DNA from 2 places in the Mesorhizobium sp. B2-4-1 genome. Region 1 is predicted to be linked to the other one. Evidence: predicted binding sites of a transcription regulator. Region 1 holds the regulator's gene; the other holds the start of a gene.
What was found. The regulator HrcA, encoded in region 1, represses chaperone genes, less so after heat shock. The targets are predictions, from matches to a motif close to GTTAGCACTCNCNNNNNGNGAGTGCTAAC.
Positions count from the first base shown of each region.

Region 1 (5,476 bases):
CCGGCTGGTGGCGGACATGGCTGTTGAAGTCGCAATAGGGGCATTTGGCCGCGCAGAACGGCCAATGCACATAGACGCCGAAACCGGGGCTGCGGTCGAGCGGCATGGTGGCGCCGGGCCTGATCATGCCGAGCCTAACCGGGCCAGACCCAATCGGGCTTGGGCGAATTTCTGGAAGGCGCGGGCGCGGTGCGACAGCGCCGTAGCCTGGCCGGGTTTCCAGCCGTGTTTTTCCTCGGCACTCATCTCGCCGAAGGTCTTTTCGAAGCCGTCGGGCAGGAACACCGGGTCGTAGCCGAATCCGAGCTCGCCGCGCGGCGGCCAGACCAACGTACCTTCGGCCTCGCCGCGGTAATATTCTGCCTCGCCATCGGGAAAGGCGAGGCAGATGACGGCGACGAAGCGTCCCGTGCGCTGCGCGGGCGTGGCGGCGCCGACTTCCTGCAGCGCCACTTCGGTGCGCTGCATGGCGATGCCGAAATCCCTGCTGCCATCAGGCGTTTCGGCCCAGTTGGCGGTGTAGACGCCGGGCGCGCCGTCGAGCGCGTCAACGCACAGGCCCGAATCGTCCGACAGCGCCGGCAGGCCCGTCGCCTTGGCTGCGGCGAAGGCCTTGATATAGGCGTTCTCCTCGAAGGTTGTGCCGGTCTCCTCGGGTTCGGGCAAGCCATAGTCCTTCGCCGATTTCGCCTCGAATCCGAATGGCGCCATCAGATCGGCGAATTCGCGCAGCTTGCCTTCATTGTGGCTGGCGACGACGATCTTTTTTCCGTCGAGAGAATGCATCAAAGTCCCCAGATTCTCGGCTCGGCGAATTCGATCGAATTGCCGGAGGGATCGCGGATATAAAGCGAGCGGCCGCCTTGCGGCCATTCGAATTCGCTTTCGACAGCGATGTTCTTCGCCTTCAGATGGGATTTCCAGCGGCTGATTTCATCGGCGGTCGCCGCAAAGCAGAGATGGCCTTCGCCCGATGTGCCGTGTGGCGGCACTTTCAGCCTCGCGTCGGGCGCGGGCGGGACCTTGGTCGCCTCCGCGTTGAAGATCAGCAGCACGCCGGCTCCGCAACGGAAGAAGAGATGGCGGCCCTCGACCTTGCCGAGAGGAGTGAGGCCGAGGATGTCGGTGTAGAAGGCTTCGGCAGCGGCGAGGTCGGTGACGTAAAGAGCGGATTCAAGAATGGCAGAGGGGATCACGAGGCACCCCCCTCTGGCCTGCCGGCCATCTCCCCCGCAAGGGGGGAGATTGGCAGCGTGAGCGCCGGCTCATGGTATTCTATTCTGATTATTGGCGAAGCTCTAGACAACAGCCGATCTCCCCCCTTGCGGGGGAGATGCCCGGCAGGGCAGAGGGGGGTGCCCAGGCTCCGCATGAATAAACTACGCCACCGCCATCTGCTGCAAACTCACCAGCCTCTGGATGCCTTTCTTGGCCAGGCCCATCAGCTCGGCGAACTGCCCTTCCGAAAAGGGCTCGCCCTCGGCCGTGCCCTGGATCTCGACGATGCCGCCCTTGCCGGTCATGACGAAATTGGCGTCGGTGCCGGCGGAGGAATCCTCGAGATAGTCGAGGTCGATGACCGGCTGGCCGTCATGGATGCCGCAGGAAATCGCCGCGACATGGTCCTTCAGCACCTTGGCGACGCTCACCATCTGCCGCGCTTCCATCCAGCGCAGGCAATCGTAGAGCGCCACCCAGCCGCCGGTGATGGAGGCGGTGCGGGTGCCGCCATCGGCCTGGATGACGTCGCAGTCGACGGTGATCTGCTGCTCGCCCAGCGCCTGCAGGTCGACCACGGCGCGCAGCGAGCGGCCGATCAGCCGCTGGATCTCCAGCGTGCGCCCGCCCTGCTTGCCGGCGGAGGCCTCGCGGCGCATGCGCTCGCCTGTCGAGCGCGGCAGCATGCCGTATTCGGCCGTCACCCAGCCTTTCCCGGAATTGCGCATCCAGCCCGGCACTTTTTCCTCCAGGCTTGCCGTGCACAAGACATGCGTGTCGCCGAACTTCACCAGGCACGAGCCTTCGGCATGTTTGGAGACGCCGCGCTCGAAGGAGATGGCGCGCATTTCGTCGAACTGGCGTTTGGAGGGGCGCATTCGGCCTGCTTTCTTGTCAGCTTTTTTGAATCTTGGCCGGCTTTTAGACGCATGCGGGGCACGGCGTAAAGGAAAATGGACCGGCGGCCGCAAACGCGGCGACACCGGGGCGATCGCGCAACACGACACCGGGGTGATCGCAAGTGCGACACCGGCTGATCGCGCAACGCGACACCGGGTTGCGCGCAGCGCCGCGAAGTCTATATCCTTGAACCGGAGGTTATGGCCGCAATGACCAAGGCAGTCGATCCCGCTTCGCAGTCGCTCGCTCTTCACGCGCCGGCACTTCAGGCGCCCGCACTTCAGGCGCTCGACATGCGTTCGCGCGACATCTTCCGGCGTATCGTCGATTCCTATCTGAGGGACGGCGAGCCCGTGGGATCGCGCAGCCTGTCGCGCATCCTGCCGTCCTCGCTGTCGCCCGCCACCATCCGCAACGTGATGAGCGATCTCGAACATCTCGGCCTGATCTACGCGCCGCACATCTCGGCCGGTCGCCTGCCGACGCAGGCCGGCCTGCGCTTCTTCGTCGACGCCTTCATGGAATTGGGCGACCTCTCCGACGAGGAGCGGCGCAGCATCGAGGCGCAGGTGCGCGCCTCCGGCTCGGGCGCCACGCTGGAACACATGCTGACCGAGGCCAGCCAGATGCTGTCGGGCATGTCGCGCGGCGCCGGCCTGGTGCTGGCCGCCAAGAACGAGGTGGCGCTCAAGCACATCGAGTTCATCCAGCTCGAGCCCACCAAGGCGCTGACCGTGATGGTGTCGCAGAACGGCGACGTCGAGAACCGGGTCATCGATCTGCCGGCCGGCATCACCGTCTCGCAATTGCACGAGGCCTCGAATTTTCTCAACGCCCATATTCGCGGCCGTACGCTGGCCGAGGCGCGGGCGGAGGTCGAGCGTATCAAGGAAGAGACAAGGGCAGCGCTCGACACGCTGTCGCAGGACCTGGTGGAGAAAGGGCTGGCGGTGTGGGCCGGCGCGGAAAGCGGCCTGCCGGCGCGCCTGATCGTGCGCGGCCGCGCCAATCTGCTCGAAAACGTCACCGCCCAGGCCGACATCGAACTCCTGCGCCACCTGTTCGAGGACATGGAGACGCAGGACGGGCTGATCCAGCTGCTCGACCTCGCCGAGGCGGGACCGGGCGTGCGCATCTTCATCGGCTCGGAAAATAAGCTTTTCTCGCTCTCCGGCTCGTCGCTGGTCGTGGCACCCTACCGCGACAAGGACGCCCGCGTCGTCGGCGCGCTCGGCGTCATCGGCCCGACCCGGCTCAACTATGCCCGCATTGTCCCGATGGTCGACTATACGGCGCAGCTGATATCGCGCATGCTGCGCTGAGAGCTGGGATCGATCCAGACGGCCGAGGAGAGAAAAGATGGCGCTGGAATCGTTCAAGGCCCAGATCAGCCTGCTGCTGGAGGAGATGGTCAACCAGCCTGAGGATGTGCGCGAAGTGCAGGAGCAATTGCGCGAGAAGCTGCGCGAAATCCGCGCCATGGGCATGCCGCTGCCGGCCGATCTCGTCGAACTGGAAAAGAACCTCGACGCCGATCTCGATCTCGACGCGGATAGCTGACCCGAATTCCTTCAACTCCCCGTGTCGTCCGGAACGACTGCCGAGCCCGCCCGTTCCCTTGATGCATGTGACTTCGGTCTTGGGACAACGACATGCATGAAGAAGCGAGAAGCTGGAGACTGGGATGATCCGACTTGCCGGCGCCGTGGTAATCGCTGCTGCCTTGCTCTTCGCCGCGACGGCATTGGCCCAGCAGGAAGAGCCGGTGCTGAAGGGCGCGGCCGCATTCGGTGACTGGCGGGCCGATGCGCCGGGCGTGCGCCGGTTGATCAGCCCGCAAGACCAGCCCAGGCCCTATGTCACCAGATCCGCCTCGAACGGCGCCGGTCCGGTGCAAAGGCCGCAAGGCGCCGAGCCGCGGCTGCCGGCGGGCTTTTCGGCGGAACTGATCGCTTCGGGCATCGACAATCCGCGCGTCGTGCGCGTCGCGCCCAATGGCGACCTGTTCGTCGCCGACAGCGAGGCCAACCAGATCCGCGTCTACCGTCTCGGCGAGGGCAGCGCGAAACCTGTCAGGGACGGCATCTTCGCCCGCAATCTCAACCAGCCCTACGGCATCGCCTTCTACCCGCCAGGGGACAACCCGCAATGGGTCTATGTCGCCAACAGCGACAGCATCGTGCGCTTTCCCTACCGCGATGGCGACCTGGAGGCCTCCGGCGAGCCGGAAACCATCGTCCGCGATATTCCGGCCACTCATCACTGGACCCGCGACATCGCCTTCTCGCCGGACGGCAAGACGCTGTATCTCTCGGTCGGCTCCGGCTCGAACGCCGCCCAGGACATGGCAAGGAAACCGCGGGGCGGGCTCGACGCCTGGGCCAGGTCGAAGCCGCTCGGCGCCACCTGGGGCGCGGAGGAAGGCCGCGCCGACGTCAGGGCTTTCGACCCGGACGGTAGGAATGGGCGCATCGTCGCCACCGGCCTGCGCAACTGTTCGGGCATGGCCATCCAGCCGGCGGCGGGCGCGCTGTGGTGCGTGGTCAACGAGCGCGACGCGCTCGGCGACAACGTGCCGTTCGAATATGCGACCGAAGTGAAGGAAGGCGCCTTCTACGGCTGGCCCTGGTACTATATCGGCGACAATGAGGATCCGCGCCACAAGGGCGCGCGTCCCGACCTTGCCGGCAAGGTCACCGTCCCCGACATTCTGATGCAGGCGCATTCGGCGCCGCTCAACATCGCCTTCTACGACGGCAGGAATGTCCGCGCAGGATCCGGTTTTCCGGCCGAATACAGGGGCGACGCCTTCGTCGCCCTGCACGGTTCGTGGAATCGCGGCAACAGGACTGGCTACAAGGTGGTGCGGCTCAAGTTCAAGGACGGCAAGCCGACCGGCGAATATGAGGATTTCATGACCGGCTTCGTCACCTCCGGCGGCGAGGTCTGGGGCCGGCCGGTCGGCGTGGCGGTGGCGAGCGACGGCGCGCTGATCGTCACCGAGGACGGCAACGGCACCATCTGGCGCGTGACCTACGGCGACGGCCGGTCCTGATCCGCTGGGAGGCCTCGAGCACGGGGCATGCCTGGTGCAACCAAATCCGGCTCCAGGCAATTCCCGCCCGCGAAACTCTGTGCGACAAGGCGCCGTCCCAGCAGTTTCGCGGACGCAAGGCTCAATCCATGACCCTCACCGGCTTCCTCGCCTACAGCGCCGCCCTCGGCTTGGCCGCGGCCATTCCCGGCCCCGGCGTCACCGCGCTTGTGGCGCGCGCGCTCGGCTCCGGCTTCCGCTCGTCGCTGGCCATGTCCTTCGGCCTGATGCTCGGCGACCTTCTTTATCTCACCGCCGTGGTGC
Region 1 covers NZ_VFVN01000001.1:382,460-387,935, reverse strand. Annotated here, with positions in the region: gene hemW (radical SAM family heme chaperone HemW) at 1-127, opposite strand, end outside; gene rdgB (RdgB/HAM1 family non-canonical purine NTP pyrophosphatase) at 124-786, opposite strand; gene FJ949_RS01955 (VOC family protein) at 786-1,196, opposite strand; gene rph (ribonuclease PH) at 1,380-2,096, opposite strand; gene hrcA (heat-inducible transcriptional repressor HrcA) at 2,328-3,440, shown strand; gene FJ949_RS01935 (hypothetical protein) at 3,478-3,678, shown strand; gene FJ949_RS01930 (sorbosone dehydrogenase family protein) at 3,803-5,173, shown strand; gene FJ949_RS01925 (LysE family translocator) at 5,302-5,476, shown strand, end outside.

Region 2 (5,476 bases), on a different contig from region 1:
CGTCTCGTCGAAACGGCCTGAGGCGACGAGACAGCCCGCCAGCTCGAGGCTGACGGGCCGATCATTTTGGATCGCCGGGGCGCTCACCGATAGGTCGCAAATAGATACTCAATCCGCTCGCACGGCGCGGCCACCGGATGCGATACTGGCAGGCGAGATCATATTCGGCACCAGAATGTCATTGCGGCGCGCGAAGGCGATCAAGGTCGCCCGCACGGTTTCCGCATCGATCTCGCCGGCAATGCCGGCTTTGCAAGCGTTGAGGGCGACGGCATGGGCGCCGTTCCGGCTGGCAACGGGCCAGTCCTGCAGCATGGCATATGCTTCCATCGCAGTCTCGATCGTCACCGGAAGCCCCATTCCGACCAAGATCGTCACGGGTTCTTCAAAGCGCATCTGTGCCATGGTTTAAACCTCCATTCGATGGCAAACGAACCGAAGCATGTCGGGCAGCCTGGTGCGCGAAGACAGGTCGGCGCGGATAGGGCGGGTGCGCCGGTGTCGTCGGATTTCCGGCGGCCGCGAGCCTGATCTCGGCTGGCTCGACCGGGCTTGGCTTGAGCACCGGCGAGCCTCGGCCGGGCGCCGGTAGCGCCTTATGCGCCTTGGCGAGCGCCTCGAGCCAGGCAAGGACGGAAAGCGGCGGCCGCGCCCGCCCATCGAGCCAGGCGGCGACCTGGCCTTGCGGCCAACCAAGCTCGTCGACGAGGTCTGCCGCTTTCCACCTCAACGTTTTCAGGCATTCACGCAATTGGCCCACGATCATGTCGGTCCTCTTCCCAACCGGACATCGGTCCATCGTTTGCTGTGGGGCTCCGATGATCGCGTCCTCCATCCCTGGTTGAGCCGCCGGAGCCTTCCGAGGCTGCCGACACATGCTGCGCGGCCAGGAACATCAGCGTCGACGCCGCCGTACGGCGGCTCCAGCCTTCGGACTCGGCCATGTCGAGAACGCGCATCAACAATGGCCCCAGCACGCTCCTGCATTCTGCCTCGTAGGCGAGAAATTCGTTTGCCGGATGCGTGGGCGCCGAAACGGAACCGATACCGGTCATAGTGGTCTCTCTCCAAACTTTCCCCGGGAGGCCGCCCGCTCCCACTTGTGGGAGCGGGCGGCCTCCCGGCGTCCTAGAAGTCCATGCCCGCGCCGGCGGGCATGGCAGGGGTCGCGGCCTCCTTCTTTGGCTTCTCGGCCACCATCGCCTCGGTGGTGACCAGCAGGCCAGCGACGGAAGCGGCATCCTGAAGCGCGGTGCGCACGACCTTTGCCGGATCGATAACGCCTTGGCCGTAGAGATCGCCGAACTCGTTGGTCTGGGCGTTCCAGCCCCAGCCGAACTCGCTCTTCTCACGCAGCTTGCCGACGATGATCGAGCCCTCGGCGCCGGCGTTCTCCGCGATCTGGCGCACCGGGGTCTCGATCGCACGCCGCACGATCTCGACACCGGTCCTCTGGTCGGCATTGTCGATCGGCAAGGCATCGAGCGCCTTGGCGGCCCGGAGCAACGCGACGCCGCCGCCCGGGAGTACGCCTTCCTCGACCGCCGCACGGGTCGCATGCAGCGCGTCGTCGACACGGTCCTTGCGCTCCTTCACCTCGACTTCCGTCGAACCGCCGACACGGATGACGGCGACGCCACCGGCGAGCTTCGCCAGCCGCTCCTGCAGTTTCTCGCGGTCGTAGTCGGAGGTAGTCTCCTCGATCTGCGCTTTGATCTGGGCGATGCGGCCCTGGATCTCTTCCTTGCGGCCAACGCCGTCGACGATGGTGGTGTTTTCTTTTTCGACCACCACTTTCTTGGCGCGGCCCAGCATCTGCAGCGTGACGTTCTCGAGCTTGATGCCGAGATCCTCGCTGATCGCCGTGCCGCCGGTGAGGATGGCAATATCCTCCAGCATCGCCTTGCGGCGATCGCCGAAGCCGGGCGCCTTGACTGCCGCGACCTTCAGGCCGCCGCGCAATTTGTTCACGACCAGCGTGGCGAGCGCCTCGCCCTCGACATCCTCGGCGATGATCAGCAGCGGCTTGCCCGACTGCACGACCGCCTCGAGGACGGGGAGCATGGCTTGCAGGTTGGACAGTTTCTTCTCGTGGATCAGCACGTAGGGCTCTTCGAGCTCGACGCGCATCTTGTCCTGGTTGGTGATGAAGTACGGGCTGAGATAGCCGCGGTCGAACTGCATGCCTTCGACCACCTCCAGTTCGGTCTCGGCGGTCTTGGCCTCCTCCACCGTGATGACACCTTCATTGCCGACCTTCTCCATCGCCTCGGCGAGGAACCGGCCGATCTCGGGATCGCCATTGGCCGAAATGGTGCCGACCTGGGCGATCTCGTCGTTTTTCGTCACCTTGCGGGCGTTGGCCTTCAGTTCGGCGACGACCGCTTCCACGGCCTTGTCGATGCCGCGTTTCAAATCCATCGGATTCATGCCCGAGGCGACGGCCTTGGCGCCTTCCTTGACAATGGCTTGGGCCAGAACGGTCGCGGTTGTGGTGCCGTCGCCGGCGATGTCGTTGGTCTTCGAAGCGACTTCGCGCACCATCTGCGCGCCCATGTTTTCGAACTTGTCTTCCAGTTCGATCTCCTTGGCCACCGTCACACCATCCTTGGTGATGCGCGGCGCGCCGAAGGATTTGTCGATAACGACGTTGCGGCCTTTGGGACCGAGCGTCACCTTCACCGCATTGGCCAGAATGTCGACGCCGCGCAGCATCTTCTCGCGGGCTTCGGTATGGAACTTCACTTCCTTGGCAGCCATTGGATCACTCCTTCAATTTAGGCAGCTTTCGTTGACTGGTAACCTGGCAAGAAGCCGTCAGGCGGCCTTCTTCACGGTCGCGGTCTGCTCGATCACGCCCATCACATCGCTTTCCTTCATGATAATCAGGTCTTGGCCGCCGAGCTTGATCTCGGTGCCGGACCATTTGCCGAACAGAATGCGATCACCCACCCTGACGTCGAGCGGCTGTAGCTGCCCGGCTTCGTTGCGGGCGCCGGGGCCGGCGGCGATCACCTCGCCTTCCTGCGGCTTTTCCTTGGCTGTGTCGGGAATGATAATGCCGCCAGCCGTTTTCTCCTCGGCTTCGATGCGGCGGACCAGGATACGGTCGTGCAATGGGCGGAACGTCATGTCGTTCTCCTTCAAGGACAAACAGTTTTTGAGGTGCCGGACCGGCAATATCGGCCCGGCAAGAGGTGCCGCGACCCTTGTTCAGGCATCGCGCGCGCATATCGAGCTAGTTTTGGAATTTTCCGGTTTCAAGAGGTCCGCGCAAAAATTTTGGCACTCGTCGCATGAGAGTGCCAACGCGTTGTTATCATGCAGGGATTCTCGCCAGGTCGACGATTTCACCGCTTGAATTTTGGTAAAGAGCCAACAAGATTATCCTGGCCGGTGCTGCCGAAGCACAGCCGGAAACTGGACGCTATCGAGGAGTTTTTGCAGACGGAGGACAACGATGGACCGACAGAAATTTTCGCCGATCATGCCTTCCCTGACTGACACGCCCGACACCTCGCTTGACCGGCTGCTTTCGCCGGCGAGGCACTTCAAACATCCTGACAAGGTATTGGAAGACGACGCGCTCGACCTCTGGGAAAAGCGGGCGATCCTGTCGTCTTGGGCCTCGGATGCCTGCGCGGTGGAGTCGATGCCGGAACTGCGCCTGCCGCCGGGAGTCGAGCGGCCGGTTTGCTTCGACCACATCATGGAGGCCTTGTGCAAGCTCGACATCGACGTGCCGGCGCCGCGGTCCACGCCGGATGAATTCCGGCACGACTTCGCCAGGATGAATGCATAAGGTCGTAAGCGAAAGGAGAAACATATGGTGACTGCGGTCAGCAGAGAATTCCGCCTGCAGATGGATGGCTACGGCCTGACCACGGCCGAGATTCACTATCATATGCCTGACTACCCCAACCTGCTGCAGCTCTATGTCTGGCAGGAATACGACCTCGCTCCCGATTTCCCGGAGCTGAAGGGCTTCCTTGGCTATTGGGAAAGCGAACTGGACGGCACGCTGCATTCCGTGCGCGTCGCACATCATCGTCTAATCACACCGTCGGAATGGCGCGCCGTTGACGGCATCGTTGCCATCCATTGAGCGGATCACATTGAGCGGATCAAAAAACCTGAAGCGCGTCGCCTGCAACGCGGCGCGCTCAAAGGCTCGATTGAGCATACCTAAAATCAGAGTTCCCGAGCAGGATGAGTGATGGGATTCGTGTCATCCTGCTCTGACAGCCATCGGCTGGGCCGTCCTTGACATCGCCGCGGAACGGAATTGCTGGGGCGAAGCGGAGCGGCCCCTCGTCAGGCCGGCTCGCTTGGCCGCCTTCAAGAAGGCCTTGTAGGCGGCACGCCCGCTGCGCCAGCCATCCAGCGCATCACGGCATGCACGGCCGGCGGCGCGCCAGCTTGGTCCGCGCGCCCATTTCGGCCATTGTTGATCCAGGCATTCCAGAGCCTCGAAGCTGCTGGCGACCTTGCGTGGGGCGTCCGACAATTCGAGGGTAATCGGCTGGGGAAACCGAATATCGTTCATCACTTCCTCCGTTTTTTGACGTCTTTTTGCGAGTAAGCAATCGGATGGCGTCACCGGCGACCGTCCATCCGTGATCGAGATGGTCAGCCGTTCAGGCCGCGTCAAGGGCCGCCGGAATCTCGACGAGACGTTCGATCAGGCCTCTTGACGCCACGCCCGTCAGTTCCCAGATCGATTCCGCCGGCGCCGGAAGGGCCGGCAGGTCAAGGAGTGCCGCATCCTTGGCACTCCTCGTACCCATGTTGCTCAGCGAAGGAGGATATGGCTATGAGAACCGCTTTCGACTTTTCACCGCTCTATCGGTCGAGCATAGGCTTCGACCGCATTTTCGACCTGCTGGAGAATGCCAGCCGCACGGCGAACGTCGACAACTGGCCGCCCTACGACATCTCCAGGACCGGTGACGACGCCTACCGCATCACCATGGCGGTAGCCGGCTTCGGTCAAGACGAATTGAGCATCGTGCATGAACCCAACATGCTCGTCATCGCCGGCGAGCGTGCCGGAGAGGACAATGGCGAATACCTGCATCGCGGCATCGCCGGACGGCCGTTTGAGCGACGCTTCGAACTTGCCGACCATGTGAAGGTGACCGGCGCCGGCCTCGTCAACGGTCTCCTGACCGTCGATCTTCAGCGTGAGATTCCCGAAGAGATGAAACCGCGCAAGATCGAGATCGGCACCAGCATGGCCAAAGCCAAGGAAAAATCCGCGGCAAAGCCCGTGCAAGTGGAAAAACAGGCCGCGTGAGGCAATTCGGGTCAGGGCTTCCACCAACCGGACGCCGGTCGCCCGGTGGTGGAGACGCAAGCAAAGAGGAGAAAGACAATGAGCGTACGTGATCTCATTCCTTTTGGCCGGGAACGCGGACAGGTGCCCAGCCTTTTGCGCGATGGCGAACGTGATCCGTTCATGTCGTTGCACCGCGAG
Region 2 covers NZ_VFVN01000012.1:124,855-130,330, forward strand. Annotated here, with positions in the region: gene FJ949_RS25855 (LysR family transcriptional regulator) at 1-21, shown strand, start outside; gene FJ949_RS25860 (DUF982 domain-containing protein) at 109-405, opposite strand; gene FJ949_RS25865 (hypothetical protein) at 744-1,055, opposite strand; gene groL (chaperonin GroEL) at 1,129-2,760, opposite strand; gene FJ949_RS25875 (co-chaperone GroES) at 2,818-3,132, opposite strand; gene FJ949_RS25880 (hypothetical protein) at 3,461-3,802, shown strand; gene FJ949_RS25885 (usg protein) at 3,827-4,105, shown strand; gene FJ949_RS25890 (DUF982 domain-containing protein) at 4,229-4,546, opposite strand; gene FJ949_RS30460 (hypothetical protein) at 4,638-4,787, opposite strand; gene FJ949_RS25895 (Hsp20 family protein) at 4,814-5,296, shown strand; gene FJ949_RS25900 (Hsp20/alpha crystallin family protein) at 5,375-5,476, shown strand, end outside.
Region 2: the regulator HrcA is predicted to act here: its motif matches at 3,282-3,310, upstream of FJ949_RS25875 (co-chaperone GroES).